Regions from separate parts of the Halomonas sp. A3H3 genome, predicted to be linked through region 4. Evidence: riboswitches for the same ligand, from Rfam matches in the RefSeq annotation. Region 4 holds a riboswitch; each other region holds the start of a gene.
The links. A riboswitch is a leader RNA that binds a small molecule or an ion and turns the genes downstream of it on or off. The one in region 4 is predicted to bind thiamine pyrophosphate.

Region 1 (7,142 bases), 2.0 Mb from region 4:
AACATCTTTCATCTTGCCCTGATCGGAGCGTTTGACGAAGGTGACGTCATGCTCGTCGAACCACGCCTGGGCCGCTGCCAAATCCGGTACGTTGAAGCAGATATGCCCAAAGCCCTGGGGTTCGGCATTGCCATCGTGATAGGCGAAATCTTCCTGGTCTTCAGTCCCCCAGTTGTGGGTCAGCTCCAGCAGCCCTTTCTGGCTAAACGTCCAGGCGGTACGCGCTTGTGCATCGTCCGGAACGCTGTCGCTGGGTTCCAGGTTGGCCAGGAAGTAGAGCGAGAACTGCATCTCTTCGAAATCCAGCCGCCGCATCACCTGCATACCAAACACTTTTGAGTAGAACGCCAATGCCTGCTCAGGGTCTTTCACCCGCAGCATGGTGTGGTTTAAACGAAACCCTTGAGTTTGGGGCGGCGTAGCCACGACGCCGGGATGCTGCTCGCCTTGAAAACTCATTTTGCTCTCCTATCGCTGATGTTGATCATTGAATCCATTGAGCTTCACGTACCGCTTACCATGGGGGCTTTATGGCCATAATAACAGCCCTTACAAGCACGTAGGCAGTGTCGTATCGAGGTACCGATAAGCGCACTGGCAATACTAAACAAAAACCCTACACTTATTCTTCATAAGCTTTACAAAAAGCAGTTCCCGCAACATGAGTGATGCCCCACCTTTGAGGCGTCCACAGGAGTTTTCCATGAGTGCGATCGATATGACGCTGGGTGACCACCTGACGCTAAAACAGCTTTCCAATGCGCTTCACAACGGTTTTTCGCCGATTGTTGAAGTCGAGTCGATGGATGGAATCTACAAAGTGCGTTTTCACCATGCTAACGGCGTGTCTGAGCTGAGCGATAACAAGGGCCACGTCAGTACTTTTCTGGGCACGGGCGAAATCCGCGATACCCTGGGCCAACTGGGCTTGACCCACGGCGTGCTAACCTTCGCCGACCAGTGTGGTGACGAGATGATTGGGGTCGAGGGTAAAGCGATGACACCTGATGAAATGCTTACCTACGGTACGCGTATTTCGTTTCGTTAGATTGCTATCGTCCGCATCCGGGGCTTTACAGGGCTACTTCAGGCAAGGATAGTAATCCCTCGACAGGGGCGCCCTCCGTTACGGTTGGGCTGAGAAGCACCCTTTGAACCTGAACCGGATAACACCGGCGTAGGGAGTCGTGGTAACGCTTACCACCTCCCTGCCGGGAGGATGCTATGACCCTACGCCCGCTTGGCGATTACCTTGAGATGCTACGCTCAGTGACACCGCTGGTTCACTGTATGACCAACTATGTGGCCATGAACAGCACTGCCAACCTGCTGTTAGCCACCGGCGCGTCGCCCGCCATGCTGCATGCGCCTGAAGAAGTGGCTGAATTCACGGCTATCTCCGCGGGGCTGTCGATTAATATCGGTACGATCTCTGCCCACTGGGCTGACGCTATGCTCACCGCCACAGCGACTGCCGATCAGCATGCCATTCCCTGGGTATTAGATCCCGTCGCCGTTGGCGCCACGCGCTATCGCCAAACGCTGTGCGCGAAGCTGCTGGCCGCTAAACCCAGCGTGATTCGTGGCAATGCGTCTGAAATTCTTGCCCTTAACGGTTTAGCTAGCCAAGGCCGCGGCGTGGACGCCACAGCCGCCACCGACCAAGCCGTGGACGCTGCAATAGCATTAGCGCAAAAACACGGCTGTATTGTCGCGATGACCGGTGAAAGCGACTGGGTGACGGACGGCACACAGCACTACCGCATTAACGGTGGCCATCCTTTGATGCCCCGCGTAACAACGCTTGGCTGTGGGCTGAGCGCGCTAGTGGCGGGATTTGTGGCTGCCAACCGCGACGCCCCACTGGGTGCAACGGCAGCCGCGCTGGCCTGCTTTGCGGTCACAGGAGAGCGTGCGGGCAGCCACGCCAACGGGCCTGGTAGCTTTCAAGTGGCACTGCTGGATGCGCTGTATCAACTCACCCCTGACGACCTCACTACTTATGCCCAACTGGAGGCAATCCATGCCGCTTGATCTATCGCTCTACTTGGTCACCGATGCCACGCTCTGCCGAGAGCATGGTTTGGAACAAACGGTTGAGGCAGCGGTAAAAGGCGGAGTCACCACCGTGCAGTTGCGTGACAAGCATGCCAGCGATGAACAGATGATTGCCCAAGCCAAACGGTTAAAAGCGCTTCTGGCAGGCACCGGAGTCCCGCTGATCATTAACGATCGTTTGCAGGTGGCACTAGAAAGCCAGGCAGATGGCCTGCATGTCGGTCAGAGCGACGCTGCCGTTCAGCAAGCGCGCCGGGTACTAGGTGAGCAAGCGATTATCGGCCTGTCGATCAATACTATCGCCCAGCTGCAAGTCTCTCCGTTTGAGCTACTCGATTATGTCGGGATTGGCCCCGTGTTTGCCACCGAGAGCAAACAAGATCACGCCCAGCCCATCGGCTTTGGCGGTTTAGCGGCGCTGGTCAAGGCGTGCCCACTGCCCAGCGTGGCCATTGGTGGGCTGAAAGCGAATCATGCGATTAGCGTACAGCGCGCGGGAGCGAACGGTTTAGCGGTGATATCGGCCATTTGTGGCCAGCCCGACCCTTACCAGGCAGCGCGCGCTTTTCAGATTTTCCAAGCCGATTCGGCGTCATGAATCAGTTAGAGCATATCGTCGCTTTTGTGCGGGTAGCCGAGTTGGGTAGCTATACCCGCGCTGCTGAAGCGCTGGATATTTCCCGCACTCGCGTATCCCGCCAAGTCATGGCACTGGAAGAGACATTGGGCGCGCGACTGATACAACGCACCACGCGACGACTACATCTCACTGAGGCCGGAGAACGCTATCTAGTCCGCGCCCAAGGGATACTGCAAGCGCTCGATGAGGCCGCCGCCGAGGTGGGCCAAGGTACCAGCGATGTGCGTGGGCGGCTGCGCGTTAATGGGCCGATGAGTTTTGGCACCCGCTACCTGGCGCCACTCGTCGCCCAGTTTATGCATACCCACCCGGCGCTGGAAGTGCGCCTGGATTTGAACGACCGCCGTGTCGACCTGCTTGAAGAGGGTTACGACGTAGCGATCCGTATCGGCAGCCTGCCCGACTCCAGCCTGGTGGCGCGCCGCCTGACCCGTTGCCGCCTACTGTTTTGCGCATCGCCTGAATATCTTGCCAACCACGGTGAACCCGACAGCGTTCAAGCCCTTGCCAAGCACCACTGCCTACGCTACCGCAGCGGCCAACAGAGCGCTGACTGGAAGATTGCCACGCAGTCATTGACGGTCAATGGCCCACTGGAAAGCAATAACGGCGATGTACTCACCCACGCCGCGGAAGCTGGCCTGGGCATCGCTCAGCAGCCCAGCTTTCTGGTCACAGAGAGTATCGCCAGCGGGCGTTTAGTGCCCATCTTGACCAATGAGCCAGCGGTACGGCTCGATGTTCATGCCCTCTACCCCGCCCGGCGCTACCTGCCCGCCAAGGTGGAGCGCTTCATCGACCTGCTCACCGAGGCGTGGGGCGATCCGCCAGTTTGGGAACAGAGCATTGGATTGTCGCCCATTACGCAACAGTGATGTGCAAAATACGCTGATTATCTCGATCTTATCCGGCTGTAAAGTAGCGTCATCAACCACTCGATGGAAGCTACTACGATGACAACGCATACTCACTCTGCCCCCTCTCTACAGCCCTCTGTACAGCACTCTTTACAACCCCAGGCCATCTCGCTACTGCGCGTCGCACTGGGTGTGATGGCCCTTGCTCACGGTTTGCTCAAGGTGTTTGTATTTACCCTACCGGGCACCGTCGGCTATTTTGAATCACTGGGTTTACCAGGGTTTCTGGCCTACCTGACCATTGCCGCGGAAGTGGGCGGTGGAGCCGCCCTGATTCTGGGTGTTTACACCCGCTGGGTGAGCCTGGCACTGGTGCCGGTACTGCTCGGCGCTGCTTGGGTGCATCTTGGCAACGGCTGGATGTTCTCAAATACCGGCGGCGGTTGGGAATTCCCGGTGTTCTGGACGCTGGCGTTAATCGTGCAAGCGGGCCTGGGCAGCGGCCGCTGGGTGTTAAGCAACCGATTCGCCTAACACCTAAAACTATCGCCTAACCCTATTGCCAGCGCTTGCTTACCGCCAGCGTTGGCCATGCTGCTGAGGAGACTCACTCATGTTACCTAGCCTGTTTATTTCCCATGGTTCGCCCATGCTGGCCCTCAATAAAACCCCGGCTCATGCCTTTCTACGCGAACTGGGTAGGCAGCTTGCGCCCAAGGCGGTGGTAGTGGTCTCAGCGCACTGGGAGAGCCTGGCGCTCAAGGTCAGCATCAGCGCCAAGCCAGAAACCATTCACGACTTTGGCGGCTTCCCACAGGCGCTTTTCGAGTGCCAGTATCCTGCCCCGGGTGAGCCGGAACTGGCTGAACGGCTGGCCGTGTTACTGGGCGCCGAGCGGGTAGAGCGCGGCCTGGATCACGGCGCCTGGGTGCCCCTTTCACTGATGTTTCCTGACGCCAATGTGCCGGTTGTCTCGCTGTCGCTTCCGGTGCGCTGGAGCAATGCGGAGCTGGCCACGCTGGGCGAGCGCCTGTCGGCTCTGCGGGAAGAGGGGATTTTGGTGATCGGCTCGGGCAGCCTGACCCATAACCTGTATGAAATCATGCCCCAGGAGAGCCCTGTGCCCGCCTGGGTAGATGAATTTGCCACTTGGGTAAGCGAGCGCCTTATCGCCAATGATCGTGAAGCGCTGCTTAGCTGGGAGCGCGCACCCTATGCGCAGGAGAACCACCCGACCCCTGAACACTTTCAGCCATTGCTGGTGGCCATGGGGGCAGGAGGCGACGCAAAACAGCTGCACCACAGCGTAGAGCACGGTGTGCTTGCGATGGACGTTTATGCGTTTAGCTGATCGCTACCCCTAACGATTCAGGTTGTGCTGCTCTGGAAGGCTTGAGATCACGCATTAACAGCGCAAACTCAAGCTGTTCAGGGGTAATGCTGACCTTGGGAACGGGGATTCGCACGCGATGCCCAGAACCAGGTGCTGCGCTCTGCGCTTCACCTCGCAAGTTCTCGATATGCTCAAGCACGAAGCGGTGATTACCACCTGGCAGCATCAGCTCCATGCCATCCCCCACTTCAAAGCGATTTTTAACCTCGACTTCCAACCTGCCACGAGCCGGATCGAAACCCAACACTTCACCGACGAACTGTTGGTGAACGCCGATCGAGTTCCCCTGCTCATAGCTTTGGAACTCACCGTGCACATGGCGTTGATAGAAACCTTCGGTGTACCCTCTATTCGCCAGGTTCTCAAGTTCATCCATTAGCCGTTTGTTAAAGGGGCGCCCAGCGACGGCGTCATCAATGGCTTGGCGATAAACTTGCGCTGTACGCGCGACGTAGTAATGGGACTTGGTGCGTCCTTCAATCTTTAGTGACGCCACACCCATTTGCGTCAGTCGAGCCACGTGCTGCACCGCGCGCAGATCCTTGGAGTTCATGATGTAGGTGCCGTGTTCATCTTCATGCACAGGCATCAGCTTGCCAGGGCGGGAAACGTCTTCAATCAGCGCCGAAAGCTCGTCTGGGCTGCCGGCCGCAGCGCTACCACTTCCTTGGGCGGCTATTAAGTCGCCCGTGTCATCGTGGGTTGCCGCTATGGTGTTGTATTTCCAGCGACACGCGTTGGTGCAGGTGCCTTGATTAGGGTCGCGATGATTGAAATAACCCGACAGCAGGCAACGCCCTGAATAGGCGATACACAGTGCGCCGTGAACAAAGGTTTCGATCTCTAAGCCTGGGCACTGTTCGCGTATTTCGCCGATCTCTTCCAGTGATAGCTCCCTAGACAAAATGATGCGGCTGATACCCTGCCGCTGCCAGAATTGGGCGGCAGCCCAGTTGACGACGTTCGATTGCACTGAGAGGTGGATAGGTTGATCCGGCCAGCGGTCACGAACCATCATAATCAAACCGGGATCCGACATAATCAGCGCATCGGGCCCTGCCTCGATCACCGGCGCCATATCCTGAAGGTAGGTTTTCAGTTTGCTGTTGTGAGGGGCAATGTTGGAGGCAACGTAAAACTGCTTGCCTCGGGCATGGGTATACTCGATACCACGATGTAAGTTATCAATTTTAAAATCGTTGTTGCGCACCCTGAGAGAATAGCGTGGCTGCCCTGCGTAGACCGCATCGGCCCCATAGGCAAAGGCGTAACGCATGTTCTTGAAGGTGCCCGCAGGGGAAAGGAGCTCGGGAGCTTGCTTCAGTCGTTCGGGGGCTTGCATAGACAGTCACCGTGATCAGGACGATGGCTCGCAGCGGACTGCGATGAAAGGCCAGGATTATAACCAGCCCAAATCCGCCGTTTTGGCAAGCTCACCGCTTCCGTGACCTAGATCAAAAAGTGGCGGTAGAGTGACGTCAGTTAAGCGGTAGGACGACGTTTAAGGGTTGTCCTACGGTCGTGATACGCCACCGCTAACCCGCTGCCCATTATCAAGGCGCTGCCTACCCAGACCCAGAGATCCGGCATTTCACCCCAGAACCACCAGCCCAGCAGTACCGCCCAGAGCATAGCGGTGTAATCAAACGGCGCGGCGATGGCCGCAGGAGCAAACCGAAAGGCCAAGGTGATGAAAGCGGTGGCCGCAACGCCCAATATTCCGGAGGCGAAAAAGCCTACCCAGTGCCACGGCTGGGGTGTCTGCCACACCCATGGCAGCGTTAGCGCGGTCACCACCAGCGGCACACAGGTCATGTAAAACAGCATTGCCCAGAGGTGTTCGCGGGCGCCGTAGCGCCGGGCGGTAATCATCATCAGCGCATAGAATAGCGCCGCCCCCACCAATACCAGCGCGCCCATCTGAAACGCATCGCCGTTGGGCCGCACCACGATCAGCACCCCCGCAAACCCCACCAAGGATGCGATCAGCACCGGTGGATCAATGCGCTCACCCAACAATGGCACCGAAAGCAGGGTCACAAACAGCGGCGCCACAAAGGCAATCGCCGTGGCCTCCGCCAGGGGGAGCAGCGTTAGCCCCCATACGAAACAGACCATGGTGGCGGTATAAATCAATCCGCGCAGCAAATGGACGCCCGGCCGTTTCGTACGCAGCTTGCGTAACCCACCGGCA
Region 2 (7,142 bases), 1.7 Mb from region 4:
CCATTCCTCGCCATGGCATGCTACGCGATACTGCGGACGTGGCACGGCGCGTTTTACGCCGGGGGCTGGCCGATGCGCAGGTAGAAATTCATATCGGCGAAAATAAGCTCTGCGTCGGCACGGATCGAGATGGCTATTTCGACGTCCACTTACCGATTAGTCACACCCTGCCCATTGATGTCTCCTGGCACCGCGCCGATATTTTAGTGCATTGCTCGGGGCAGACGCCGGTACGTACTCACGTAGAAGTTTATGTACCTCCGTCAGAGGCGGATTTGCTGATCATCAGTGATATTGATGACACCGTTATGTTTACCGGGGTGGCGGAAAAGCTCAAAATGCTTTATCGCTTATTTGTTAAAAAACCTCATCGCCGCACCGCTTTCCCCGGTGTTGCGCCGCTTTATCAAGCTTTACATCGTGGCGTTAGTGAACGCGCTGAGCGGCCCATTTTGTATGTATCCCGTGGCCCTTGGGCGATATACGAAATGCTCGAAACCTTTTTTCAGATCAACCGCATCCCCGTTGGGCCGATTATCTTTTTACGCGAATGGGGCATCTCTTTGCGCAAGCCTTGGCCGCGCCGTGCAGAAGAGCATAAGCGCGAACTGATCGACCGTATGTTGACGCTTTATAATGATATGCCGTGTATTCTCATTGGCGATAGCGGTCAACACGATCCAGAAGTGTATACCGAGATAGTGAAAGCCTACCCAGATCGGATTAAAGCGATTTATATTCGTCAAGTGGATAAAAACCCCAGGCGCGAGCAGGCGATCCAGCGGTTGCGGGATGAGTTGGCCGGCATCCAGTGTGATTTAGTGCTCGCCGCAGATAGCGTGCTGATTGCCGAACACGCCCACGCCCAGGGCGATATCTCTGCCCACGGCTTAGCGGCAGTACAGCGCGAAGTTGAGGAGCACCGCAACGATCCCGCATAACGCTGTTGCCAAGTCAGTCCCCATGGTAAAAGTACGCTACGAAGAAGTGTGTTTAACGACGGTTATTTGTAGATAGGGGCTGCCATGGTTGTTGTGCTGATCATTTTTGCGCTGGCAGTATTTGTGCTCCCCAATGTTTGGGCCAAGTGGGTGCTTAAACGCCATACCCGCGGCCGTGACGATTACCCGGGCACGGGTGCAGAGCTTGCCGATCATTTGCTGCGCCGACTGGGGATTGAGGGCGCAAGCGTTGAGCGCACTGAGTATGGTGACCATTATGACCCAGAAACCCGCTGCGTACGTCTTTCACCGGATAACTACGATGGGCGTTCGCTAACGGCCGTCACGGTGGCTGCCCATGAAGTAGGGCACGCCATTCAGCATCACCAGGGTTACGCGCCGCTACTGGCGCGTAGCCGCTTAGTCGGCGTTGCCCAAAAAGCTGAGAAACTCGGCGCTGTACTGATGATGGCTGCACCTTTTCTGTTTTTATTGACGCGTCTGCCGGGTGGTTTGGCCATTGTAATTGCCATGGCGGTGATCAGCTTTGGCACCGCAGCGTTGGTACATTTGGTGACTCTGCCGGTTGAGTTTGATGCCAGCTTTAACCGCGCGCTGCCGCTCTTGAAAGAGTACGTCCCGCCTTACGATATGCCCGGTGCCCGGCACGTACTCACCGCCTGCGCGTTTACCTACGTGGCCGCCTCGCTGGCCAGTGTTATGAACCTGGGACGCTGGCTGGTGATTTTGCGGCGGTGAGCGTGTATTGAAGCTGTGTTTTCAGTGCCACTAAGTGTCTATGCATAATTTTTCGTGCATTAAAGGTTATAAAAAAATCAGTAGCTTACTAGATATTTATACCTGATTTACTTTTGCATAGGCACTTAGTTAATACCTATTGTCTGTCTTTATTGCTTTGTGGCGCGCAGTAGAATATAGGGTTTTGTGTCCTGTAGAGTGCGGAATTCACTCGTATGAACTGGCAACTGCGAATTGTCAAATGGTAGATTACGCTCTGTGGTTAGTGAAAGCCCCGCTGCGGCGAATGTATTTCGATATGTGGATAAACCCCATTGTTTGTCGACAATCTCTAATGGTTGCTGCCTTCCCGGTATCGTGAGGTAGACTGGGCGATTATCTCCGTCTTGATAGGAAATACCATGCTCTCCATTGCGGTAGGTCGGATAATCGACTCCGGTGGTTTGAGGATGAGTGTCGAGGATGTAATAGGAGCCGCCAGGTTTAAGTATGCGCATTACTTCCGTAGTGATGCGTACTAGTTCACGTCTTTCGGGAATGTTAATAAACAGAAAACAACTAATGACAGCTTCAAAACTGTTATCAGGAAATGGCAAATTTGGACCATGGATTTGCTCAAAGCGAAGACGGTTAGTGCCTGCGGATATTGCTTTTTCAATCATTGTTGGAGAGATGTCAACACCGGTGACATAGTCGAATCCGTCGTCTCTTAATCTTCTGGACACTTTGCCGCTGCCACAGCCGTAGTCCAATACACTAATTCCCTTGCCATAAGAGCAGGTTAACTCCGCGATGAGTGGTTGATAGCCAAAAGCATTCTCCACCCAATCATCATAAGCGTCAAAAAGCTCGGCGATATTTTGTTCAGTCCAATTAGTATTCATAAAAATAAATCCCCTAATATTTGCTCATGTATGAATGCTTGTACTATCCCCAGCGATTAATAAGAAACGGTTGATAGTAGGGGTTAATTATCTCTAACGCCTTTTGAGGCAGCGCATTCCCTATCTTGATTTGGCGATAGATCCAGAACAACATCAGCACATCTCGCCAATACGTCGTTAGGTTAAGATTAGCCATATCATTAAACGTCAACAAGCCGCTACGGATCTCTGACTCATATTCCAATAGTTTGCGTATGGTCGTCGGGGAGGTGCCAATTGGCATTAAAGGTACTGTGCCTGGCTGGGGTATAGTTTCATTACTATTCAAAAGTTCAAGCGCACGCTCATGTGTGCTTTCATAGACGTGAATAGAACCAACTTGATGTGTGTAGTGACCGATTTTGCAGCCTATGCGGGCAGCAATATACTCTTGCAAGAAAGTAAAAGAGAAAATATCGTTCAGCATGCCAACGTAGGCATCATTTGCACGCATATAGCTGACCATGTTCAACTTTTCTTCGCGGAGTAGCAACTGAAGACCCAAGGTACATGAAACGTCGATATTGCGTCGATAAAGATCTTCTTCCGCACTAAATATTTGAAGGACAGCGCGCTTACTGTCGGGATCGTCATTTTTAAGGATATCAATCACTCGTTCGATTTGATCGAGCGTGTCTGCACCAAAGTTTTTAAGACGAGCTCCGTAACCAGTACCAGGTAAGCTTATACCATCTGGGCTGTAGCGTTGCATTGAAGGGGCGTACCAGGAAATAAATGCTAAGTCGTTTTTACCTGATAAATACCATAACGCTTCTGCATAATTAAAAACAATATTTTGTTTGCGTATTTTGCTTAGACAAAAACGATCAGGAGGATTGTCGAGTCGGATATTGAAGCCAATGAGTTCTCGCTCTTTATTTCCTCTAGGTGAGTTAACATATTCATATTCAAAGCAGATTTTATGCAGTGTATCTCTGTAGAGGCTGGTGAAATTCGTATAATGTTTGTGCATCATTATATTCATCTCTTTCGGTGGACAAAGAGGCGTATTTTGCTGATACGAATGATGGCGAGTAGTTTAAAAAGCTGAATTGGAGCTGTGAATCGCGTTTGATTTTTCTTTGACGATCAAACTGTGCAAATTAAAGGCTTTCACGACAGTATCTGCGACGTGATCAGCTAAGGCTTCATTGAAGTTGAGTTTTCCGTTTATAACTTTCGCCCAGCGGCAGTCCGCAGCATCATCACCAGGCCGTAGCTCGCCATCAACGTAGTGACATAAAAGGGCAACCAAGGCGAAGTGGTGGTGACTTCCCTCTGGGTCATATCCGATTACTTCTACTACATCAATTAACGGTCCTACCAATGCTGTGATACCGGTTTCCTCCATTAATTCGCGCTTTGCTGCACAATGTAGGCTTTCTCCCGGTTCCACTGATCCTCCGGGGAAGCCCCAAGTGCCCCGTTGAGGTTCTTTACTGCGTTGGACGAGGAGAACTTCATTATTACGCAGAGTTACGGCGATTGCTGCCAAGCGTGGCTTGGCAAGTACGGAGTTCAGGCGGTTTTTATCAGACGTGTTAAAAGGGGAGGTACTACTGAGCGTAGATGCGTTAGCGGGCGTTGAGTTACCTTGCGACACGATACACTCCTGCATTGAGATTCGGATAATACAGGCGTAGGTGTCAAAACAGGTTCATATATGGTTTATGTCCGTTCCTACGCCGGTATCAGCCGGATCAGGTTCAAAGGGTTTGGATAACTCCATCTCAGCCTGAATAACAGGCACCCCTCGGAAAAGTTACTGTTACTATGAGTTTTAGTATAAGTCAATATTTGGGGGGCAATTCAATGCGGCGGCTTGGCGGACGCCGGGACGGTTTTGACACCCTCTTCGCACACTTGGCTAACGGCTAATCAGCCCGGCTTATTCGCCAAAATCACCGCCCGCCGTGGTGCGGGGTAGCCTTCAATGGTGCGGGTGCGGTCGTTGGGGTCGAGAAAATCGGCCAACGATTGGTAGGTCATCCACTCCGTCGATCGCTGCTCGTCTAACGTGGTAACGGCTTCGTCAACCACGCGCACGTTGGTAAAGCCGCAGCGCTCCAGCCAATGGCAGAGCGCTTGAGAAGAGGGCAGGAAGTAGACGTTGGGCATCGCGGCGTATCGCTCGCCGGGCACAAATACGGTCTGCTCGTCGCCTTCGACTACCAGGGTTTCTAGCACCAGCTCGCCGCCCGGAACTAACGCGGCTTTTAGCTGCTGAAGATGTTCCAACGGGGCAGGGCGATGGTAGAGCACGCCCATGGAAAATACCGTATCGAAAAAGCCCAGGTTCTCCGGCACATCTTCTATACCCACGGGCAAGAACTGCGTTCTTCCGTCATCGGTATCGCCGACGAAGTGGCGTACCGCCTGAAATTGCCAGTAGAAGCGCGGCGAAGGGTCAATTACTAATACGAAAGCAGCCCCTGCCCCAGCCATCCGCCAGGCGTGGTAACCGCTGCCACCCCCCACGTCGAGTACCTTACGGTATTTTAGCGGCGCCAAGTGGGGAGCTACTCTCTGCCACTTCCAGTCCGAGCGCCACTCGGTATCAATATGAATGCCACCCAGTTGAAAAGGGCCCTTTCGCCAGGGGGCGAGTTTTCTTAGCAGGTTAAAACACTGGCGCTGCTGGCTATCGCTAAGATCGAGATCAACGCTGACGGTGTCGCTGTTTAAATCCACGCGCCGCTCAGCGGGCAGCGCCGGAAGCTTGGCCACGGCTTTTTCCCAGGCGGATAAATCGCCGTGGCGGTTACGGTCAAGCCCGTGAGCTAACTGCTCGGGTAGCTTCGCTAGCCAGGGCGTTAGCGAGGCATCCAGCGTGGCTTGATCTAAAAACGCCTGATAAATTGCGCGATGATCGTCGGGTAGTGGCGCCACCTTTAACCCTCCTTAAACGCAATCAGCGAGGCAAAGTTAAGGTACTGGAACCAGGTCATCGAACGTGGAAAACCTGCTTGTTTCAAACGACCATGAAGTGCATCGAGGGTATCCGGCACCAGTACGTTCTCAAGAGCGGTGCGCTTCTGGCTGATTTCCAGATCACTGTACCCATTGGCGCGCTTGAAATCGTGGTAGCGTTCTACCCGCCAGGCGTTGTCGCGCTCGTCGGCGTCGACGGTTTTCTCCGAGAGGATCAGCACGCCGCCGGGTTCCAGCGCTGCATAAAGCCGCGCCAGTAGTGCATCGCGGTCGGCGGCGGGTAGAAACTGTAGGGTAAAATTGAGAATGATCATGCCCGAAGACGCATACTCTAGGGTACGAATGTCGGCTTCTTCGACCTGCATAGCGTACGCTGGGCACTCGTCAGCAAAGGTTTGCCGAGCCTGGGCGACCATGGCGGGCGATAGGTCAACGCCCGTATAGCGAAAGGCGTCAGGCGCCAGCGCCCCTGCCAGCGCAAGGCCGGAAGCGCCCAGCGAACAGCCTAGATCATAGACATGGGCGCCATGGCGCAGGTGGCGCTGGGCAATTAAGCTCAACATGCCAAGAATTTGCCCGTAGCCGGGTACCGATCGGCGGATCATGTCAGGAAAGCAGGCGACCACCTTTTCGTCGAAAGAGAACCGCGCGACTCGGTCAAGGGGTGTCGAAAAGATAGCGTCACGGTAAGATGCATCACTCATGGGCAAGCCGGGATCATGGAAAAGGCGTGCTAGTTTACGCGCCCTTAATTGACTAGAACAGGCCTGTCTAGCATAGACTCACATAGAACAGCCCTGTTTAAGGTTATTAACCTGTTTAATGAACCCCGCTGCATGGATCGACGCCACTGGAGAAGCTAAATGGCCTCAGCATCAAGCGCTACACCCGATACGTTACCGGCATGGCAGACGTTAAAGCATCACGCTGAAACGCTGCAGCATGTCCACTTGAAAACGCTGTTTGGCACCGAGCCTTCCCGCTGGGAAAGCTTTACTCGCCAGGTGGCGGGCTTGACGCTAGATCTTTCCAAGCAGCGCTGGGATGATGATACCCTCGAACATCTGTTTACGCTGGCTAGTGAAGCGGGCGTACCCTCTGCTATTGAAGCGCTGTTGAGCGGTAAGCGAGTGAACGTCAGCGAAAACCGCCCGGCGTTACATACGGCGCTGCGTTTACCCGCCGATGCGACGCTTGAGGTTGAGGGGGAAGATATCGTCGCTGCCGTGCATGAAAGCCTTGCCCAAATGGAGCGCTTGGTCAGCCGGCTGCACGCAGGGCAGTGGCGTGGTGCCACCGGCAAGCCGATTCGGCATGTGGTTAACCTGGGCGTAGGCGGTTCAGATCTAGGTCCACTAATGGTCACCCATGCCTTGGCAGATTTCCGACCCAAAGATATTCATCCGGTTGAGGTGCATTTTGCCTCCACCATGGATGGCTCCCAGTTAGCGGACTATCTGAGCCGGTTGAATCCTGAAACCACTATCTTTGTGTTGTCATCCAAGTCGTTCACCACCATTGATACACTTTCCAACGCTAACACCGCACGGGAGTGGTTACTTAGCCGCTTGACCCAGCATGGTGCGAC
Region 3 (7,142 bases), 3.2 Mb from region 4:
CGCTGGGGTACTCTGGAGCGAAAGTATCAGCCGGTAAGCGAGCCATAGGAACCCTACTAGGGTGCAACTTGGCTCTATTAATGCAGTTATTCTTATATACCCAGAGCCACCATTTCCTGCTGGTGGTGTTGCTCTACTGGCTGGGGTTAATGCTTTTCGCTCGGGAGCATATCCATGAAGGGGGCGGTTCAGGGATTGGCTTTGGTGGACTGACCACTCTGGGGATTCTGTTTGGCCAGTCGTTAGGCCCGCAGCAGGATCTGGTGTATAGCGCGCTCTATCGCTTCTCTTCCATGAGTGTGGCACTGGTTCTTACGCTTCTGGCTATGGCTTCCCTGCACTTCGTGTTGAACCGCTGGGCACCAACGCGGTTACCCGCCAACAACCCGGCCTAAATTAATTAGCGCAACTTTTTTAATAAAGGCTACTCTGATGAATGTGTCGACGTGTGATTTGATGTGTTTCCCTACTAACGGATTAGAGGTGTTCGTCATGGCAACTGGTAAAGAAGATAAAGCGAAAGGAACGGCCAACAAAGCAGCGGGAAAAGTGAAAGAAGCCGCGGGCAAGGCAACAGGAAGCGCTAAAACTGAAGCCAAAGGTAAGGCCCAGCAGGCTAAAGGCGAACTGCAAAAAGGCAAAGGCGACGCCAAGGAGAGCCAGAAAAAACAGCGCTAGTTATGTAACACTGATACCAACAGGGGGCTTCGGCCCCCTGTTGGCGTTTAAGTGGTTTTAAACAGTTGTCTTGCTCAAACGAAAAAACCGCTAACCCACTAGCAGGTTTTTCGCATTATTGAAGCGGCCTGATCTTAGTTTAATTCCAGCGATAAACTCATTTCCACGCCAGCGTCATCTACTCTGAACCAGTACTCCATGTTTTTGTAGATGTCACCATATTGCTTGAGCATATCAATATCGGACGCTGACAAATCATCTGATGGTATCTGTTCCACAAAGTCGGCCAGTGAGTGGTAGAACTCGCCTGTTATGTGTCCATGAACAAGCAGATTGCGCTCTGAGGCAGGGGCTTCCAGCTCTTTCTGCAGTGTCGCCGAATCACTGATACCAGCGCCCAGTACAATAGCCGTGTCAGACATGGCGGCGTAGAGTTCCGGTGCCTCAGGGGGCAGCATCATGCTCTCGACTTGCTTGGCTTCCCCACCGGGTTCAAGCCCTAGAGTCCCTAACTCCGGCGCGAAAGAGCTTGCGGCAGAAAGCAGGGAAAGAGGATTTTGTGAAGCAAGCGTCAGGAGCCCCGTCATGGTAGGTTCGCCGTCTGTCATTGTCAGACTGTTGATACGAGCTCTGAAGCCAGATAGTGACTGACCAATCATCATGGTGATCGGGTTATTAATCGCCATGTTGATCTCATTCCAGGAGCTGTTCAGATCTTGTAGTTCATCACAGCTGAAGGGGTTCTGGCGCACTTCCTGAGCATATTTCTGAACGGTCTGAACCAACAGCGGCATGTTCAGACCTAAGCCATAGCTGGCCATACCTTCTGTGCTACCTAGGCCCGGCACCTGAGTCGTCAGAGTGCGCAGGTCGCTGACAATATCCTCATCGGTTTCTAGAATCAGGTTCATTTCCATGCGGTCAAGATCGTTCTCGCGCGAGCCCATTACAAGGCCAGGGAAGCGGTTCGTGATACGGTCGATATCTGCCTGGCAGGCGGATAAATCCAATTGCTCGGCATCAACCGCTTCCATCAGTGCCTGAGTACCTGAGTGAGTGGGGGTGCTCAGCTCATTAAGTAGGCGTGAGGAGTCGATTTTCCCTGCGCCGTAAGGTGTAAAGCCATGGCGCTTTTCAAGCTCTGCCAGTGCATCGGTATCACCGATGCTGCTGTCGGGCAGAGTGTTACCCAGCACTTGTGCTAGCAGCTCGTCACTAGCATTCTGTGGTACCACAGACACCAGCAGTTGCTGGTCGTCAATGGCTAGAATCGCCTTGACGGGCCCCTCAGGCGTCAGCACCCAGTATTCGGTGTCGTTGGTGGTGGCCGTACTCAGGTTAATGTCTGCTTTGGTCAAAATGCGTTGCAGCGTTTCGCGGAAGGCATCTTCATCCTGCAGTTGCATACGTAAAACAGGCAAGATACCCAACCCATAGAGGGCGGCCTGAGGGTTCATTTTCAGGCCCAGCGCATGGACATCGTCCAGCGTTTCAACATCGACCAGCTCTTCACTCATGGCGATCAATACCGTCATCAACGAATGCATCACTTCATCGTCTATCTCGGGCAGTGTCTCGCGTAGCTCATCCAGACTAGACTCAATGCTAGCCTTGGGCTGCATGCGTTGATAACGATCAAAAGCATCTTGTTCAGGCATTGCTTCACGTGTTGCCATGAAGTAGGGAGAGTCAGCCGGAATATATTTCAGCATGAGAGCTGCATTATTTTTCGGCGCTTCCTCCTGTGTGCCTGCGGCTGTTGGTTCGTTATCATCGCTGCAGCCAGTTAACATGCCTGCACTAAGCAGAGCAACGGTTACCGCCAAGTAAAGTTTGGTTTTCATCTGGAATCGGTTCTTTGAATGGTGTTGGTTTTAAATAAAACGCTATGAACAGAGCGCTGCGCAAATGAGAATCATACACGAGCAATGTATAATTAATCTACTTGGACGGTAATTACTTTTAAATACTCTTAGAGCAAATTCAGTGGCTGGCCTGTGGCGATTAGATATTAATGTGACCCTTGAGTTTTGCTAAGACTCAAGGGCCACGTATAGTCACAATGCTGTTCAGTAAGTCGCTATTTTAAACTTCCTGATACAGCTCACTGCCTTTGTTGCGAAACTTCTCTGCCTGCTCTTCCATGCCTTTCATCACCGCTTCCTGATCGCCGTTTAGACCATGTTCGTTGGCATAGTCACGTACTTCCTGGCTGATCTTCATGGAGCAGAACTTTGGTCCGCACATGGAGCAGAAATGTGCCACCTTGGCGGAGTCTTTGGGCAGGGTTTCGTCGTGGTACTCCCGAGCAGTATCCGGGTCTAGCCCCAGGTTGAACTGGTCTTCCCAGCGGAACTCGAAGCGTGCCTTAGAGAGTGCATTATCCCGCCGCTGCGCTGCCGGGTGGCCCTTGGCGAGATCCGCCGCGTGGGCAGCAATCTTGTAGGTAATGATGCCGGTTTTGACGTCGTCTTTATTGGGCAGGCCCAGGTGCTCTTTGGGGGTGACGTAGCAGAGCATGGCGCAGCCAAACCAGCCGATCATCGCCGCCCCAATGCCCGAGGTAATGTGGTCGTAGCCGGGGGCTATATCGGTTACCAGCGGGCCTAAGGTATAGAAGGGCGCTTCGTCGCAGTATTCCAACTGCTTATCCATGTTCTCTTTCACCAGGTGCATGGGCACGTGGCCGGGGCCTTCGATCATCACCTGCACATCGTGCTTCCAGGCAATATGGGTCAGCTCGCCCAAGGTTTTTAGCTCCGCCATCTGTGCTTCGTCATTGGCATCGGCCACTGAGCCAGGACGCAGGCCATCACCGAGGGAGAACGCCACATCGTACTGCTTGCAGATCTCGCAGATCTCCTCGAAGTGGGTGTACAAGAAGCTCTCCTGGTGATGGTACAAACACCATTTGGCCATGATCGAGCCGCCGCGGCTGACAATGCCGGTGACCCGCTTGGCGGTGAGCGGCACATAGCGCAGCAGTACGCCCGCGTGAATGGTGAAGTAGTCCACGCCCTGTTCGGCCTGCTCGATCAGCGTATCGCGGAAGACTTCCCAGGTGAGGTCTTCGGCCACGCCTTTGACCTTTTCCAGCGCCTGATAGATAGGCACTGTGCCAATCGGCACCGGCGAGTTGCGCAAAATCCACTCGCGGGTTTCGTGGATGTTCTGCCCAGTGGAGAGATCCATAATGGTGTCCGCGCCCCAGCGGATGCCCCAGGTCATCTTATCTACCTCTTCTTCGATAGAAGAAGTCACCGCTGAGTTACCCAGATTACCGTTAATTTTGACCAGGAAATTACGGCCAATAATCATCGGCTCGCTTTCTGGGTGGTTGATGTTATTGGGAATAATCGCCCGCCCTCTGGCGACTTCATCACGCACAAACTCAGGGGTGATTTCTTCCGGCAGGCTGGCGCCAAAGCTCTGGCCTTTGTGCTGATGGCCCAGAATGCGCTCTACTTCAGCGGTACCTAGCGCTTGACGGCGCTGGTTTTCGCGCAAGGCGATAAACTCCATTTCCGGGGTGATAATGCCCTGGCGGGCGTAGTGCAGCTGGGTCACGTTCTTGCCCGGTTTTGCTCGGCGTGGTGTGCGGGTTAGATCAAAGCGCAGCTGGGCAAGCGTCGGGTCGTTGGCGCGGCGGTTGCCGTAATCAGACGTGGGGCCTGATAGAAATTCGGTATCGTCACGCTCTTCAATCCAGGCTCGGCGTAGTTCCGGCAGACCGCGGCGCAGGTCATTGTTAGCATCCGGATCGCTATAGGGGCCTGAAGTGTCGTACACCAGCAGTGGCGGGTTCTCTTCATCAATGCCGGTGGTTTTGGTCGGCGACAGTGAAATTTCCCGGAACGGCACACGGATATCCGGGCGCGAACCTTCGATATATACCTTACGTGAGCCGGGCAGCGGCGCAATGGCGGCGGCATCGACCTGGGCGGTTTCGGCTAAAAAGTGGCTGGTTTTGCTTGTTACGGTCTTAGTCATTACTGTCGTTTCCTTGTGTTGTTTTGCTGAATTAGTGGGTGAGGTCTTGGTCTATCAGCTCTAGGCCCATCTGCCAGAAGTCGATTTCCAGGCGGGTGGCGTCGCGGAAGATCTTGCTCAGTTCGGCAAAGCGGGCGGGGGTAATGTCGGCAAGGCGGATATTCAGCCATTCAAGCTCCGCCTGCATGGCGGCCTGAAACTCCTCGCCTTCGTACATGGCTATCCAGGCGTCGTAAGGGTTTTGCGCGCCGCGCAGGGTGGAAGGCTGGGCGTTTAGCCAGTTGGCGATTTCGCCGTAGCCCACCAGGCAGGGGGCCAACGCCACGTGCAAATCCAGCAGGTCGCCGCGGTTGCCGGTATCTAACACATAGCGGGTGTAGGCAAGCGTCGCTCTGGCTTCGGGAAGCTCCTCCAGTTCTTGCTCGGAAATCCCCCACTCCTGACAAAAGCCCACGTGCAGGCCCAGCTCCACATCCACAATGGCTTTCAAGCCTTCATGGGCTTGGCGAAGATCGGCGAGGGTGGGGCTTTTGTAGGCAGCCAGCGCATAGGCGCGGGCGAAGTGAATCAAAAACAGGTAGTCCTGCTTTAAATAGTGGCGAAACGACGCCCCGGGCAGCGTGGCGGTGCCTAGCTGGCGCACAAAATCGTGCTCAATATAGGCGCGCCAATCTTTCTGGCAAGCGGTAGTGAGATCAGTAAAGCGGTAGCCCATGACTCCTCCGGTGGTAATGATCCGGAGGGCGGGCGAAAAAGATCGAGGGAGTGGCGCAGAAGGGCGGCGTGCGATCGTGAGAGAGCAGCCGTGGCCATCGCTTGATCCCTACGCCGGTACCCTCGCTGCGAACTTGTGTAAGTAGCAGCGCATTAGCCGGATCAGGTTCTGCGGGATCAGCGCTCGGCAGCATTAATTGCTACGCCCTGCGCCATCTCAGCCGGATTTCACCGGCACCCCGTCAAGCTGTTCGTTGGTGGAGTGTAGGAGGCGGGTGAGGGAGATGCAAGGGTGTATGACATGGAAAGTTATCGGGAAACAATTTATTAGCATCATTACAGCGATGAGAGTTTAGGTGCTGTAATGGCGTTTCATGGCATCGGTACGTGAATTATTATACAGTTGAGTAACAAGTGGCTGTTTTACAGCCACTTCTATTTCGAATGTGAACCGTAGGGAGTTGCATGACCAACACGAACTCGATTTTAGGCGTCTATCTCAGTGATTCGCTCGACCTTGATGCCATTTATGGTAACGCCTTGCGCGATGAAGCGAGTGATGTCGTCCTGCGCCATCCCCATGAGATCGATAACCCCGAAGATGTGCGTTTTGCGATCTGCTGGTTGCCCAATGACAAGGCTTTCGAGAGCTATCCTAATCTTGAGCTGGCGATGTCTATCGGTGCCGGTGTTGATGCCCTGCTGGCGCATCCTGGCCTGAAAGATGAAGTACACATCGCCCGGGTGCGGGATCCACATCAGGCCGACTTGATGGCGGGTTTTGCCGCGCATGAGGTGCTCCATCGTGAGCGTGAGTTCACCACCCTGGAGCAAAATGCTGCCAAGGCGCATTGGGCGCCATTGACGATGCGCGCGCCAGCATCAAGAAAGGTGGCGGTGCTGGGACACGGCACCATGGGGCGCGCCGTGGTGAAAGCGGTGGCCGCGCTTGGCTTTTCTGTACACGTAGCCTGCCGCAGCGAGCCACAAGCGCCGGTTGAAGGCGTGACCTATCTGACAGGTGACGGGGCTGTCATGGCGGCAGCGGATGGCGCCGATTATCTGATCAATGTGCTGCCACTGACGGCTACCACTGAAAACGTGCTTAACAAGGCGCTGTTCGCGAAGCTCGCCAAAGACGCTTGGTTGGTGCAGATCGGTCGGGGTGAGCACTTGGTCGAGGACGATCTTCTCCTAGCGCTCGAACACGGCCATTTGGGTGGGGCGAGCCTGGATGTGTTCCGTGCCGAGCCGCTGCCTGCGGATCATCCCTTCTGGCAGCATGAGTGCCTGCGCATCACACCACACATTGCCAGTGATTCGTTGCCAGAGGTGGTCGCAGGGCAGGTTGTCGACACCGCCCGCGCCCTTCGCGATGGGCAGCCGCTTGCCATGGGCGTTGATCGGGCGCGCGGTTACTAACGTAAACGCTAACCACGTTGCATGACAATCACTTTGCTGCAAAGGAACACCTGATGAGTCTCGATAAGTCTCAACGCACCACGACGAGCAACGCCGAACAAGAAACCCGCATCGCGCTGGCAGCCTGCTATCGTCTGGCCGCCCACTATCGCATGACGGATCTGATCTACACTCATATTACCGCGCGGGTGCCTGGTGAGAAGGGACGTTTCCTGATCAACCCTTACGGTTGGCGTTGGGAGGAGATTACGGCTTCTTCGCTGGTGAAGATTGACGTTGATGGCCATAAGATTGATAACAGCCCAGAACAAGTGAATCCGGCTGGTTTCACCATCCAT
Region 4 (7,142 bases):
GAAGAGGTTAACCAGCTCTATCTGAGCGTGGCCGATCATGCCGAAAACGGTGTTAGTCCACGCCGTCGCGATAGCTTTCTCAAAAGCGTCATCCGTAGCTGCCAGGCGTTGACGGGCCTGATTGAAGGCACGTTAAGCCATGGCCCTGCGCGTACCTTTATTGAGCTGGGGCGTCAGTTAGAGCGGGCCGATATGACTACTCGCATCGTGGATGTGCGCTCTGCCAGCCTGCTGCCGCAAAACCCTGAAGAGCTGCTGCCGTTTGAAAACCTGCAGTGGATGAGCGTACTCAAATCGCTCACCGCCTACCAAATGTACCGTCAGCAGGTACGCTTACGCGTTCGGGGCCCGGATGTGCTGCGCTTTTTGCTGCAAGATCCTAATCTGCCACGCTCCATTGCCTGCAGCTTGGAGACGCTGGGCCATGAGCTGACGCTACTGCCAAGACAGGATCGACCGGCAGCGACCGTTTCACTGGTGCGCGCCGATGTGGTGGATGCCGATATTCAAGCGCTGGCCCACTCACCCAGCAAGCTGCACCTGTTTATCGACGAACTGCAGATCGGCTTTGCCGCTATCCACGATACGCTTAGCGCAACCTACTTTGTGAATGACGACAGCGTGCCCCGCGTCACCCAAACCCAGAGTCAGAGCCAGAGTCAAAGCCACGCAGGGGATAACGATAACGACTAACCAGTGGGGGAGCCGCGCTCTAGCGGGCTGGCGGCCTGCACGGTTCGATGCAGGTACGCCAGCTTCTCGCGCACCGCTGGGGCAAGCACTCCTGGGGCCAAATCGAGCAGGCCCATATCCCGGTTGAGCTCATTCACTGCCATCCCTACCTGATGAAAGGCAATCAGCATGCTCTCCAGACTGCCGTCGTACTCAACGGGGGTAATACCCATGTGCAGTGCGGTATTCAGCACGGCGACCATATCCAAGTAGTAGGCAAATGTTTCAGCAAAATCTTCCCAGGGGTGCATGGTGGCGTAAGCAGAGATGAAGTGATTAGGCCAGTCGCTGGGCGCCCCCTGCTGGTAGTAGCGCTCTAACGCTTCAGCATAGGTTGGCCGGTGGTGATTGCCAAATACCGCACGGCAATTCTCTTCATCGCGATCCTTAACCAATACATCCCAATAGTAGTGGCCGATTTCATGGCGGAAATGACCAATTAATGTGCGATGGGATTCGTTCATGTCGACCCGCAAGCGCTCGCGTTCAACGTCGTCGGCTTCTTTGATGTTGATGGTGATATGCCCTGCTGCATGGCCGGTATACACCTTCTCTGGCTTGGCAGTGGAACGCCATAAGCCCTGGTCGGGGAGGGCATCAGCCATAAATGAGAAGCTTAACGGCACAGCAATGTCGTCGTCTTTGGTACCGTGGGGAAGTTTAAGTAGATCCAGAGTATGAAAAAGGCGCCGTTTAGCAGCCTCTAGTGCCGCCCAACGCTCACGGTGGCCTGCAATATTGAGGTTGGGTATTACTTCGTTGTAACGACAGCAGTCGCAGAGCGTGTCCGCTTGGCCGTGCTCCATCACCACCAGCCGATTACATACGTTTTCAACAGCGTAGTTGTGGCACTTCATTAGCGCTGTATCGCAACCCGGGTGGGTACAGCGATAGCCGCCGTTATCCAAGGGCTCAATGGCCACGATATTGCTACAAGCAGGGCACCAGCCTACTTCTGACTGACAGGCAAGGCAGTGGGTGTTTTCGTAGAACAGCGTATTGCCACAGCGGCAGTGAAAGGTCTGCATAGATAATTCCCTGTGTTTAAACACGAGCTTTCGCCGTGGGCGATCCGCAAGCCTGCGGCACACTGATTAGCCGAAGCATAGCCAGCGCGGTGCCACAATGAAAAGGCTAATTGACGTTCTGGCGTAGATTTTGTTTACTCATGAGATACTTGGTTGACGTTAACGTCAACTTGCTGCTATACCCTGTGTACTTGTCTTACCGCGATGCGTTTTAAAAACAGCTTTTTTTAATACTCGCAACCATAACAACCACAACCATAAATAGGAGCAACGCTATGTCCGTTCGCGAAATTCCCATGTATATCGATGGCCAGCCCGTCCAGTCACAGAGCCAGGAGTGGCGCGACGTGGTCAACCCTGCGACGCAAGAAGTAGTGGCTCGAGTGCCGTTCTGTACCGCTGACGAAGTAGAACGCGCTATCAGTAGTGCCAAAGAAGCGTTCAAGGAGTGGCGTAAAGTGCCGCTGGGGAAGCGCATGCGCATTATGCTCAAGCTGCAAGCGCTGATTCGCGACAATACCGCTGAACTCGCGGCACTGATTACTGAAGAGCACGGTAAAACCCTGCCCGATGCGGAAGGCGAAGTGGGTCGTGGTCTGGAAGTGGTAGAGCACGCTTGTTCGATTACTTCGTTGCAGTTGGGTGAATTAGCCGAAAACGCTGCCAACGAGGTAGACGTTTACACCATGCACCAACCGCTGGGGGTGGGGGCTGGGATTACCGCCTTTAACTTCCCGATTATGTTGCCCTGCTTTATGTTCCCGCTGGCGATTGCCACCGGAAATACCTTTGTGCTTAAGCCCTCCGAACAGGATCCCAGCTCCACCATGCGCTTAGTGGAGCTAGCCCATGAAGCGGGTATCCCTGCGGGCGTGCTCAACGTAGTGCACGGTGGCCCGGACGTGGCCAATCAAATTGCCGATCATCAGGATATCAAAGCGCTCTCGTTCATCGGCTCTACCCATGTGGGGTCGCTGCTGTATAACCGTGCAGCAGCGGCGGGCAAGCGCATGCAGGCGATGATGGGCGCCAAGAATCACTGTGTGGTTATGCCCGATGCTAACCGTAGTCAAGCGATCAACAACCTGCTGGGCTCAGCTTTTGGCGCTGCGGGCCAACGCTGCATGGCGAACTCGGTAGTGGTGCTTGTCGGCGAGGCACGCGAGTGGCTAAGCGATATAGTAGATGCGGCGCGAGCAATGAAAGTAGGCCCAGGCACTCAGCTTGATGCGGACTTGGGCCCGCTGGTGTCACCTGCTGCCCGTGATCGTGTACTACGTTTAATCGATGCAGGGGAGAAAGAGGGCGCCAAACTGATGGTTGATGGTCGCAAGGTTCAGGTAGAGGGTTACCCCAACGGTAACTTCGTGGGGCCGACCCTGTTTGCCGATGTAACCGCCGATATGACCATTTATCGCGAAGAGATTTTTGGCCCCGTGCTGTGTGTGGTCAGTGTTGAAACCCTGGATGAGGCGATTGCCTTTATCAATGCCAATCCCAACGGCAACGGTACCTCCATCTTTACTAACTCAGGCTGGGTAGCGCGCCGGTTTGAAACCGATATCGATGTTGGACAAATTGGTATTAACGTGCCAATCCCCGTACCGGTCGCTTACTTTAGTTTCACCGGGTCAAGGGCTTCAAAGCTGGGCGATTTAGGGCCCAATGGTAAGCAGGCGATTGCATTCTGGACACAAACAAAAACCGTAACGGCACGTTGGTTTGAACCCGAGAATGTTTCCAGCGGTATTAATAGCACGATTTCGCTGGGTTAAAAAAGTGGCGCTAACTGGCTCCGCTTAAGCGGGGCCAGTTGCTAACGAGGTCGGTTAACCGCTTGGCAGATCAAGCCAGGTGGCTGGCTTAAAAGTTGTCAAACAGCGGAAGGCTCTCTTCAAGCAGCTGTTCAATGGGGCCGAGCTGGCTTTCATGCAATACTAACAGCGACTCCTTACCCATAAAGTGTTCAGCGGGGGGGACGAGCAGAGCAAACTCACCCTCTTCAAGGTGAAACTCATGTATTTCGCGCATTCCCAGCGGAGTTACACACTGCGTGCAGCGGTAGGTGTCATCTTCGCCATAAATCAGCCGATGGTACATTTTAAACAGCGTATATAGTGCCAAACCACCCTCAAAGGCTGGCCAGCGCGCAGGGGTCTCGCGAATATCGTTGGTAAGGTCTTGCCCTTCGGCTTCGGCGTCTGCAATTGCATTGGCAAGCGGGGCGGCAAGAATGGCGCTGTTGTCGGCAGGTAACGGCGTGTTGTGCTTAGAAGCGTGTTCAAAATCTTGTACAGCGCGCTTAAAGTCAGGAACGCCATCAAGAGTATAGTCGACATGCTGGAGGTCTTCGGGCTCACAGCCGCCATTTTCCCAGCCATGAATGACGCGAAGTGTCATTTGACCCCGTGTCATTGGGCGGGCAAGCAGCATATGTAGCATTATACGAATGTGCAGCTGACGCTCATCGGTATCATTTTCAAATGCTCGGTAAGGGTCAGTAAACAGCTCGTTTAGACGACCGGGGGTATGTTCCTTGGCTTCGTTATGGCTCATGACAGTGTCCCTTTGAACGAACTGTTTATTAAGAGTAGCGCATGTTTTTTTGTCACAGAACGAATCTTCAGTATGGCGAGTAGGGCGGCTGAATAAAAGCCTCTTAATTCAGCTTTTTGTTACACAACCGCTAAGCCGTTTTTATGAGATGGCTAAACTTAACAAGAAAGAGGTGAGCATGTCTTCATCATTAAGTCGTTTTAACGTGCCTGAAACATTGGATGACCTGCCTGACGATATTCGCAGTACCATTTTGACCGTTCAGGGTAAAGCGGGTTTTGTGCCCAATGTCTTTCTGATGTTGGCCCATCGCCCTGCTGAATTTCGTGCTTTTTTTGCCTATCACGATGCGTTGATGGAGCGCGAATCAGATACCCTCACCAAAGCCGAAAAAGAGATGATTGTAGTGGCTACCAGCGCACGTAATCGCTGCCTATATTGTGTGGTTGCTCACGGGGCACTGGTGCGCATTTACAGTAAAGACCCGCTACTCGCTGACCAAGTGGCGATCAACCATCGGGTGGCGCCGATTAGCGAGCGCCACCGGGTGATGCTCGATTTCGCCATGCACTGTGCCATCGATGTGGGTGAAATGACTGATGAATGGCTTGCCCGCCTGCTGGAAGTAGGCTTTAGCCAAGAGGATTGCTGGGATATAGGCGCGATCGCGGCGTTTTTTGGCTTGTCGAATCGGTTGGTTACCCTGGCAGGTACGCCACCCAATGAGGAGTTCTACCTGATGGGGCGAGTGCCTCGCTAAGAGGCGACCAGCGCACCTTAACTTTACTAAGCTATGATTTTGATTGAGAATAGTTCTTGAGACAGCGCTTCGAAAAGTACCCAAAAACGTACTTAGAAAAAGCGCTTAGCAAAACACCTACATTCACTGTCGCCAGGGGAGCCCTGCATAAAAGGGCTGAGATGCGGCTACGCAGACCCTGGAACCTGATCCGGTTCGTACCGGCGGAGGAAGTGCGACATGCTTTACCTAACGTTAGCCGTGCTTGGTGCGGCGCTGTGCTGCTTTGCTTACTTAGGCCTCCGGGCTCGCTGGGTGAATGGCCCACTTGATGACTATGTCACCGCCCGTAACTCGCAAACGGCATCTACCCTGGGGCTCTCCTTCCTTGCCTCCGGCATGGGCGCATGGATTCTCTTTGCTCCTCCTGAAATCGGCGCCTTTGTTGGCCCGCTGGCCCTGGCAGGCTATGCATTAGGCTCTGCGCTGCCGTTTATCGTCTTAGGACTGTATGGGCCGAAGATTCGCCGGGCGTTGCCCGAGGGGCGCAGCATCGCCGAGTTTGCTGAAGCGTGCTATGGCCCTGGTGTAAGGCGCTGGGTAACGCTGGTATCAATCGCCTATATGGCGTGCTTTTTAGCTGCCGAGCTAACCGCTATTGGCGCCATTACCGCGCTGCTTTCCGATGTGCCCCCCGCACTGGTGATTATTGGCGTGGCGCTTACCACGCTCATCTATACTGCGGCAGGTGGTCTACGGGCCAGCCTTGCCACTGACCGTTGGCAGGCGTGGTTGTTACTGGTACTGCTGTGTGTGGTCGGTGGCATGGCCCTATGGCGGCTTCCCACTATTCCCAACGAGGCTGCGCTTCCTGCCATTCCCATCACCAGTGCGCTCAGCGTAGCGTTAACGCTAGTGATCGCGGTTACCGCGGCCAATCTCTTCCATCAAGGCTATTGGCAGCGCGTGTGGGCCGCTCAAGACGATCAAAGCCTGGGGCGCGGGGCATGGTTAGGTGGCGCAATGACGGTAGTCGTCGTCATGGTGATTGGTGGTCTGGGTGTATTGGCCGCGATGAGTGGTGTGCCATTAGGCGAGCCGCCGATGCCATTTTTTGCCCTGTTAAGTGATGCTCCTGTTTGGCTGACGCTACCCGCCTTGGTATTAGCGGTGACCTTGGTGGCCTCCAGTGTTGATACGCTGCAAAATGGTATTGCCTCGTTGGTGGTCGCGCGCAGCGAGCAGCAGGGCGTATCACTGGTGGCTGCCCGCTGGGTGACAGTGGTAGTAATGGTACCGGTGGTATTAATTGCCTTGCAGGGGTTGTCAGTACTGCGTCTGTTTTTGATTGCCGACCTGCTGTGTGCTGCCATTGTGGTACCTGTGCTGTTGGGCCTGTGGCAACGAATGACGCCACTGGCCGCCATTGTAGGTGGCATCGCGGGGCTGCTGGGTGCCATTCTCCCAGGGTGGTTAAGCCAAGGAAGCTTGGTCGCCGGGATGGTGGCCGCCAGTTTTCCGGGCAGTGTCCCTACCTTGGGGCCATTCGTCGGGGCGTTAATCGCCTCAACGCTGGTGAGTGTGCTGTTAGCCTACTTAACGCTAGCTATTCGCAAGGACATCCATGATTCGAACTCTTCTGACTACCCCTGAAGGTGAGACCCACGAGGGGGATGAAAGCCTGTTGGCTGTCTGGCAGGCGACGCCTGGCAGCCATATCTGGATCGATATGCAGGGCGAGTCCCAACAAAGCGAGCGGGCGATTTTAGAGGCGTTTGAGTTTCACCCCATGGCGATTCAAGATGCCCACAAAGAGCGCCATCCGCCAAAAATTGAAGAGTTTGATAATCACACCTTGATTATTTATCGTGGCATCTCCTCCTTTGATGCCGAACTAAACTATCTGCCTCAACAGGTCTGTTTCTTTGTGGGGGAGCGATTTCTGGTCACCCTCCATCCCGGCCAAGCGCTCTCCATAGAACGGCTATTCAACGAGCACGGTAAAGCCTTGCTGGCCCATTCGCCGGAACATGTCGCGCTGCGGGTGATGTATATTTCTGCGGGCTTTTATATCGATAGCCTGCTTG

Region 1: another riboswitch for thiamine pyrophosphate. It lies ahead of thiM (hydroxyethylthiazole kinase); the one in region 4 lies ahead of HALA3H3_RS15700 (sodium:solute symporter family transporter).
Region 2: another riboswitch for thiamine pyrophosphate. It lies ahead of HALA3H3_RS23630 (NUDIX hydrolase); the one in region 4 lies ahead of HALA3H3_RS15700 (sodium:solute symporter family transporter).
Region 3: another riboswitch for thiamine pyrophosphate. It lies ahead of tenA (thiaminase II); the one in region 4 lies ahead of HALA3H3_RS15700 (sodium:solute symporter family transporter).

The regions. Positions count from the first base shown of each region.
Region 1 is NZ_HG423343.1:1,555,252-1,562,393, forward strand. It holds gene gloA (lactoylglutathione lyase) at 1-459, opposite strand, end outside; gene HALA3H3_RS06800 (hypothetical protein) at 704-1,048, shown strand; TPP riboswitch at 1,103-1,201, shown strand; gene thiM (hydroxyethylthiazole kinase) at 1,225-2,034, shown strand; gene thiE (thiamine phosphate synthase) at 2,024-2,656, shown strand; gene HALA3H3_RS06815 (LysR family transcriptional regulator) at 2,653-3,573, shown strand; gene HALA3H3_RS06820 (DoxX family protein) at 3,652-4,089, shown strand; gene HALA3H3_RS06825 (DODA-type extradiol aromatic ring-opening family dioxygenase) at 4,169-4,906, shown strand; gene trhP (prephenate-dependent tRNA uridine(34) hydroxylase TrhP) at 4,899-6,290, opposite strand; gene HALA3H3_RS06835 (DMT family transporter) at 6,431-7,142, opposite strand, start outside.
Region 2 is NZ_HG423343.1:5,195,064-5,202,205, reverse strand. It holds gene HALA3H3_RS23650 (App1 family protein) at 1-941, shown strand, start outside; gene HALA3H3_RS23645 (zinc metallopeptidase) at 1,026-1,700, shown strand; gene HALA3H3_RS23640 (class I SAM-dependent methyltransferase) at 1,850-2,584, opposite strand; gene HALA3H3_RS23635 (thymidylate synthase) at 2,628-3,599, opposite strand; gene HALA3H3_RS23630 (NUDIX hydrolase) at 3,663-4,226, opposite strand; TPP riboswitch at 4,284-4,387, opposite strand; gene cmoB (tRNA 5-methoxyuridine(34)/uridine 5-oxyacetic acid(34) synthase CmoB) at 4,502-5,512, opposite strand; gene cmoA (carboxy-S-adenosyl-L-methionine synthase CmoA) at 5,515-6,258, opposite strand; gene pgi (glucose-6-phosphate isomerase) at 6,418-7,142, shown strand, end outside.
Region 3 is NZ_HG423343.1:341,354-348,495, reverse strand. It holds gene HALA3H3_RS01565 (DUF2955 domain-containing protein) at 1-395, shown strand, start outside; gene HALA3H3_RS01560 (CsbD family protein) at 493-678, shown strand; gene HALA3H3_RS01555 (hypothetical protein) at 813-2,522, opposite strand; gene thiC (phosphomethylpyrimidine synthase ThiC) at 2,764-4,668, opposite strand; gene tenA (thiaminase II) at 4,700-5,383, opposite strand; TPP riboswitch at 5,472-5,634, opposite strand; gene HALA3H3_RS01540 (NAD(P)-dependent oxidoreductase) at 5,848-6,804, shown strand; gene HALA3H3_RS01535 (class II aldolase/adducin family protein) at 6,858-7,142, shown strand, end outside.
Region 4 is NZ_HG423343.1:3,526,674-3,533,815, forward strand. It holds gene HALA3H3_RS15675 (alpha-E domain-containing protein) at 1-693, shown strand, start outside; gene HALA3H3_RS15680 (zinc-binding metallopeptidase family protein) at 690-1,760, opposite strand; gene HALA3H3_RS15685 (CoA-acylating methylmalonate-semialdehyde dehydrogenase) at 2,036-3,535, shown strand; gene HALA3H3_RS15690 (hypothetical protein) at 3,624-4,316, opposite strand; gene HALA3H3_RS15695 (peroxidase-related enzyme) at 4,495-5,076, shown strand; TPP riboswitch at 5,201-5,306, shown strand; gene HALA3H3_RS15700 (sodium:solute symporter family transporter) at 5,296-6,708, shown strand; gene corA (magnesium/cobalt transporter CorA) at 6,680-7,142, shown strand, end outside.